Regions from separate parts of the Mesorhizobium sp. LjRoot246 genome, predicted to be linked through region 1. Evidence: predicted binding sites of a transcription regulator. Region 1 holds the regulator's gene; each other region holds the start of a gene.
What was found. Region 1 encodes PhoB, which activates phosphate uptake and scavenging genes when phosphate is short. Its sites were predicted from a motif close to TGTCATNNANCTGTCAT; they were not measured.
Positions count from the first base shown of each region.

Region 1 (2,269 bases):
GCGCGTGTCGCAGCGCACCGCGATGTTCCATCTCGGCTATCTGGTTGAGGAGGGAGCCACCGACAAGATGTTCACCACCCCCGACGACAAACGCACCCAGGACTATATCACCGGCCGGTTCGGCTAAGTTCAGGCATACGAGGGACGAAGATCATGGGTGAACATACCGTCGCATCTTTCGATGAGGATCTGGAGCAGATCAGCCGCCTGATCCGCGACATGGGCGATCTCGCCCGCTTGATGGTCAGTGGCTCGACCAAGGCATTGCTCAATTCGGACAATGCGCTTGCACAGCGCGTCGTCTCCGACGACGCCATCATGGACGCGCGCCAGCGTGAGCTCGACGACCGGGCCATCACGCTGATCGCCAAGCGCCAGCCGATGGCCAACGACCTGCGTGCGGTGGTCGGTTCGATCCGCATGGCCGGCGATCTCGAACGCATTGGCGACCTTGCCAAGAACATCGCCAAGCGCGTCGGCACCGTCGGGCTGAGCGTCACGCCGCGCGACCTGTCGCATTCGATCGACGGGATGGCGCAGCTGGTGTTGATCCAGGTGCAGGGCGTGATCGAGGAATATGCGGCGCGCGACGCCGAGGCCTTGGCCAAACTGCGCGCCGACGACGAGCGCATCGACGTGAAATACACCTCCGTGTTTCGCGAGCTGCTGACCTATATGATGGAAGACCCGCGCAACATCACGGCCTGCACGCATCTGTTGTTCTGCGCCAAGAACCTCGAGCGCATCGGCGACCATGTGACCAACATCGCCGAAAATGCCTATTATGTTTTGACCGGCACGCAACTGCCCGCCAATCGTCCGAAGCAGGACGAGACGGCAATGTCCGCGCCAGCGGCATGACAGGGGTAACCAGCCGATGATCGCGCCACGCATCATGGTGGTGGAGGATGAGGAGCCGCTAGGCGTGCTGCTCCGCTACAATCTGGAGTCCGAGGGTTACCAGGTCGAGGTGGTGACGCGCGGCGACGAGGCCGAGATCCGGCTGCAGGAGAACGTTCCCGACCTTCTGGTGCTCGACTGGATGGTGCCGGCGGTTTCCGGCATCGAACTCTGCCGGCGCCTGCGAATGCGTCCAGAGACCGAGCGGCTGCCGATCATCATGCTGACCGCGCGCGGCGAGGAAAGCGATCGCGTGCGCGGCCTGTCGACCGGCGCCGACGACTATCTGGTCAAGCCGTTCTCGACCCCGGAGTTCATGGCCCGCGTCAAGGCGCTGCTGCGCCGCGCCAAACCGGAAGTGCTGTCCAGCGTGCTCAAGGTCGGCGACATCGTGCTCGACCGCGAGTCGCACCGGGTCTATCGCAAGAAGAGCGAGATCCGCCTCGGGCCGACCGAATTCCGCCTGCTCGAATTCATGATGCGTCATCCCGGCCGCGTGTTCTCGCGCAGCCAGCTGCTCGACAATGTCTGGGGCGAGACGATCTACATCGACGAGCGCACGGTCGACGTGCATGTCGGCCGGCTGCGCAAGGCGGTCAACAACGGCCGCATGCCCGACGTCATCCGCACGATCCGAGGCGCGGGCTACGCCATCAGGGAGGACTAACTCAAGCGACGTTCTTACCGACGAGGCCCGCTCTCGCCTGCGCGCCGGGCGCGAAAATCTCCTGATCGACGAAGGTCAGCGCCCGCATCGCGCAGCCTTCGCGGATCAGCGGCAGTTCGTTGGGCTCGGTGTCGAAGGAAATCGATTTCGAGTGCTGGCCGCCGGCGGTCTGGGCGATGGCCTCGCGCAGCGCCGGCTCGATCAGGTCGAAAGCGGCGGCACTGGCGCCGACCATGGCAACGGGTGCCGGGTCGATCAGCGCAAACAGGCTGCCGAGGCCGTAGCCGAGCGCTTCGCCGGCTTTGCGGTAGGCTTCCCGCTCCGGTCCATCCCTTTCGCGGGCCGCGGTCGCCAGGGCGCGCATGTCGGCATCGCTGACATCGGCAACGGGTTCTGCGTCCTCACCCAGTTGCCTTGCGTTGCGCCAGATGGCGTAGTTGCCGGCATAGGCCTCGACGCAGCCGCGCCGTCCGCAGCGACACAGCGCGCCGTTCGGCCGGTGGATCATGTGGCCGAACTCGCCGCCCGAGGAATGGGTGCCGGTGAACAGCTCGCCCTTCAGCACCAGGCCCATGCCGATGCCGTGCGACAGGAGGATGGCGATGAAATCGTCACGGTAGCGCTGGGGATCGCGCCAGCGCAGCGCTATCGCCATCATGTTGCAGTCGTTTTCCATGGTGGCGGGAATGCCGAACTCGTCTT
Region 1 covers NZ_CAXUSN020000001.1:1,535,922-1,538,190, forward strand. The annotation lists gene pstB (phosphate ABC transporter ATP-binding protein PstB) at 1-127, shown strand, start outside; gene phoU (phosphate signaling complex protein PhoU) at 154-861, shown strand; gene phoB (phosphate regulon transcriptional regulator PhoB) at 878-1,567, shown strand; gene ACSQ3L_RS07330 (ROK family protein) at 1,569-2,269, opposite strand, start outside.

Region 2 (2,269 bases), 870 kb from region 1:
GAACGGCATTGCCAGTTTCTGGCCCATAACCGTCACCGACATGTCGACCTCGCTCACTCCATGCAGCACGTTGGGAACCAGGTCGCAGGTCTCGAAGCTTTCGGTGTTGCGGCGATAGGTGACCTCATCATCCGCCGCGCCGTCGATGTAGTTGAAGATCGGCCCCGGCAGCCGCTGCTGCGCCATGCGACGGAAATCGGAAAAGTTGTGACAGTCGCTGAGCCGCATCATCGAATTCCAAAGGCCATGGCGGGACAAGCTTCCCGCCACTGTTCGATGCGTCGAATATCAACCTGATGCCACGATGCCAACGGACTAATTGCCGAACTTACGCCTAAGCACTGGCATAAACAGAAAAGGAGCGTCTGAAGCGCCCCTTCCCGTTCAAATCCAACTGACGACGACTACATGCCGAGATCGGAACGAAGCTCGGCCCTGGCAACTTCATATTCGGCCTTGAAGTCGTCCCGGTTGAGCAGGACCGCGGCGATGACGCTGCCGGAAATCCTGCCCATCTCGACGTCGGACGCATAGTGGATACCGCCGACCTCACGATTGTGGGCGTATTCAGCCGCACGCGCCATGATCTCGGCACGCTTTTCCGGAACCATGTCGGACAGGATGATTCCCATCATGGTGCCGACCGTGGCGTGGCCGGACGGCCAGGAACCGGAGCTCGACAACTTGACCGCCGGCTTGACGAGATCGCTGAGCTGGTGCGGGCGCGGGCGTTTCCAAACGTCCTTGGCAGGATCGACGACGGCACCTTCGGTGGCCACCACGCGATCGAAGAAGGCGCTGAATTTCGGCAGCGTCTCCTTGTTGAACTTCGGACCCATGACGCCGGCAAAGCGCCAGACATTCTCCTCGGCGTCGGCCACCGCGCTGGCGACCATCTCGGGGGTGCGTGTTACCTGCAGCGTCAGCACTTCGCCGAGTTCGGCCTTGGTCTGCGCCGAATCGTTTGCCGGCGGCGGCGGCAGTATCATCGTCAGGTCGACATCCTTGTTGGTGACGAAGGGCTGGGCGTCTTCCGCTTGCGCGGCCGAGCCGACGATGAGCAGCAGTAGGCCTGCCGCGAGCGATACGTATCTTTTCATGAGTGCGATCCTTTGATGAGAGCAATACAGGATCGCCGGAATGCCGTGACGACCATGTGACATGACCGGCCTCCGGAAATGCAAAAGGGCGCCTCTCGGCGCCCTTTGCGATCACTTGATTGTGTGGCCCTAGTGCGCCACGCCTTCCCACACCTTTCGCTTGGTAAGATAGACCAGCGCGCCGAACAGAAGCAGGAACACAAGCACCCGGAAGCCGGTCTTCTTGCGATCCTCCATGTGCGGCTCGGCCGCCCACATCAGGAAGGTCGAAACGTCGCGGGAATACTGGTCGACTGTCTGCGGCGCGCCGTCATCATAGGTCACCTGGCCGTCGGACAGCGGCTTGGGCATCTTCAGCGACACGCCCGACATGAAGTACGGGTTGTAGTGGGTGCCTTCCGGGATGACCATTCCGGCTGGCGGCGTCTGGTCGTAACCGGTCAGCAGCGAGTGGATGTAGTCGGGGCCACCGGCGTCGTACTGGGTGAAGATATCGAAGACGAATTGTGGAAAGCCGCGTTCGATGCCGCGTGCCTTAGCCAGCAGCGACATGTCGGGCGGAGCGGCACCACCATTGGAGGCAGCGGCGGCGGCTTCGTTGGCGAATGGCGCCGGGAAATAGTCGGACGGCTTGCCGGGACGGTCGAACATGTCGCCGGCATCGTTGGGGCCGTCATGGATCGTGTACTCGGCCGACAGCGTCTTGATCTGCGCCTCGGAATAGCCGAGGTCCGACAGCGTGCGGAACGCCACCAGGTTCATCGAATGGCAGGCCGAGCAAACTTCCTTGTAGACTTTCAGGCCGCGCTGCAACTGCGCCTTGTCATAGGTGCCGAACGGGCCGGTGAAGCTCCAGTCCATTTCCTTCGGTTCGTCGATCGGGAAATGCGTCGGATTGGCCACATTATGTGCCTCTTCGGCGGCGGTCGCCCAGGTGCCTGCGGCCCCAGTGCCAACGGCCACAAGGCCGATCAGCGCCAGCGAGGTGAGAATCTTTTTCATGCCAATCCCCTTAGATTCTCTACCGCTCTGTCTTCCTGTTTGAGCATGATCTCTGGACAAAACGGTTTTCCGTTTGTCCGAGAAAACCGGTTCCCACTTTTCGGGATCATGCTCAGCCCTTGGTCTCTGGTGCGGCCGTGGCGCCTGACGGATGTCCGCCGCCGCCC
Region 2 covers NZ_CAXUSN020000001.1:2,402,295-2,404,563, reverse strand. The annotation lists gene ACSQ3L_RS11550 (alpha-hydroxy acid oxidase) at 1-228, opposite strand, end outside; gene ACSQ3L_RS11545 (acid phosphatase) at 405-1,100, opposite strand; gene ACSQ3L_RS11540 (cytochrome c1) at 1,230-2,102, opposite strand; gene ACSQ3L_RS11535 (cytochrome b) at 2,215-2,269, opposite strand, start outside.
Region 2: ACSQ3L_RS11545 (acid phosphatase) is a predicted target of PhoB. The motif match lies at 1,146-1,162, and genes of this name have one in related genera.

Region 3 (2,269 bases), 3.0 Mb from region 1:
TCGCGCCGGTGCTGCTCGGTTCGGGCGAGAACCTTTTTGCCGGCCTCGACATGCCCAAGCTCGGTTACACCTGTACCGAGCAGGTGGCGACGCCGCTCGCCACGCATGTCGTCATCAAGCGGGCTTAGGTTTTACCCTCCCCCTTGTGGGGAGGGTCGGTGAGTGCGCTTTGCGGGGCAAAGCGCAGGAGACGGGGTGGGGGTGCGGCGCAGACCCCCACCCCGCGTCCCAAACCGCGCGTACAGCGCGATTTGAGCCGCGACCCTCCCCACAAGGAGGAGGGTAAGGGGCTCAGTACTTCTCCGGCACGTAAAGCTCGCGCGGCAGCACTTGGCGCTCGTATTCGGGGTTGAAGACGCGCTCGGGCAGCGTGATCTCCTCGTGCGGCACTTCTTCATAGGGCAGTTGCTTGAGCAGGTGATCGATGCAGTTCAGCCGCGCCCGCTTCTTGTCGTTGCCTTCGACGATGAACCACGGCGCCTCGGGAATGTTGGTGCGGGCGAAGGTCTCTTCCTTGGCCTTGGTGTACTGCTCCCAGCGCACGCGCGACTGCAGGTCCATCGGCGACAGTTTCCACTGCTTCATCGGATCGTGGATGCGCATCAAAAAGCGCATCTGCTGCTCCTCGTCGGTGATCGAGAACCAGTATTTGACCACGGTGATGCCGGAGCGGACGAGCATGCGCTCGAACTCCGGCACGTCGCGGAAGAATTCTTCCACCTGATCGGGCTGGGCAAAGCCCATCACCCGCTCGACGCCGGAGCGATTGTACCAGGAGCGGTCGAACAGCACGATTTCGCCGCCGGCCGGCAGATGCGGGACATAGCGCTGGAAATACCATTGCGACTTTTCGCGCTCGGTCGGCGCCGGCAGCGCCACGACGCGGCAGATGCGCGGATTGAGCCGCTGGGTGATGCGCTTGATGACACCGCCCTTGCCGGCCGAGTCGCGGCCCTCGAAGATCACCACCAGCTTCTTCCTGTGATAGGCGACCCAGGACTGCAGCTTGATCAATTCGGACTGCAAGGTGATCAGGTCGCGAAAATACTGCATGCGATCGATCGAAGGCGGATGCGCACTCTTGTAGATCTTGGCGATCTCCATCGACAGCGCCGGCTCCGACATTTCGAGCTCATAGTCTTCGTCGAGCGTGTCTGCGAGTTCGGCTTCAAGCCAATCCTTGGCTGGAAAATTCTGTTTTAGCTCGGTCATATCAACTGCTCCGCTTGCAAGCTCTGTCGATCCACGTCAACGCCCCAAACTCACGGCTTGCGGCCGGAACGGCGACACCTGAGCCGACTTCAATATAGACCGGCAATGACGGTTTTATTGCAGCCTGAGCGTGATTGCCGCCGCCGCAAGTCCGTGAGGTATGATCGATCCGTCGTCCTGGCATGGGGACAAGCGGCTCAAATTATCCTACAAATAGCGGTCACATATTCGGGGCGCCCCCTTCCCCAGCCCCCTTCCCAAATGCAATCGCGAGGACCGACATGGAATACCGCACCCTCGGCCGTTCCGGCCTGAAAGTTTCGACACTGACCATGGGCACCATGACTTTCGGCGGCGCCGGTGCGTTTTCCGCCGTCGGCAAGACCGATCTCGACGAGGCGCGTCGGATGATCGACCTATGCATCGATGCCGGCATCAACGTCATTGACACCGCCAATGTCTATTCGAACGGCATTTCGGAGGAGATCATCGGCGAAGCGCTCGGCGGCAAGCGCAAGGGCGACGTGCTGATCGCCTCCAAGGCGCGGATGCGGATCGGCAACGGTCCGAACGATGAAGGCCTGTCGCGCCATCACCTGATCCGCGAATGCGAGAAGAGCCTGAAACGGCTCAGGACCGACGTCATCGACATCTATTTCCTGCACGAGTGGGATGGCGTGACACCGCTGGAGGAAACCATCGCCGCGCTCGACACGCTGGTTGCCCAGGGCAAGATCCGCTATGTCGGCTGTTCCAACTATTCCGGCTGGCAGGTGATGAAGGGGCTCGGCATCAGCGACAGCCATCACCAGCCGCGCTTCGTCACGCAGCAGATCCACTACACGCTGGAAGCGCGCGAGGCGGAGTACGAGCTGCTGCCGATTTCCGTCGACCAGGGGCTGGGCGTGCTGGTCTGGAGTCCACTTGCCGGCGGATTGTTGTCCGGCAAATACCGCCGCGACAGCCCTACCGCCCGCCAGCTCGCCGGCTGGTCCGAACCGCCGATCCGCGACGAAGACCGGCTATGGCGGATCGTCGACGAGCTTGTCTCGATCGG
Region 3 covers NZ_CAXUSN020000001.1:4,571,025-4,573,293, forward strand. The annotation lists gene ACSQ3L_RS22455 (dihydrofolate reductase family protein) at 1-128, shown strand, start outside; gene ppk2 (polyphosphate kinase 2) at 292-1,212, opposite strand; gene ACSQ3L_RS22465 (aldo/keto reductase) at 1,494-2,269, shown strand, end outside.
Region 3: ppk2 (polyphosphate kinase 2) is a predicted target of PhoB. The motif match lies at 1,318-1,334, and genes of this name have one in related genera.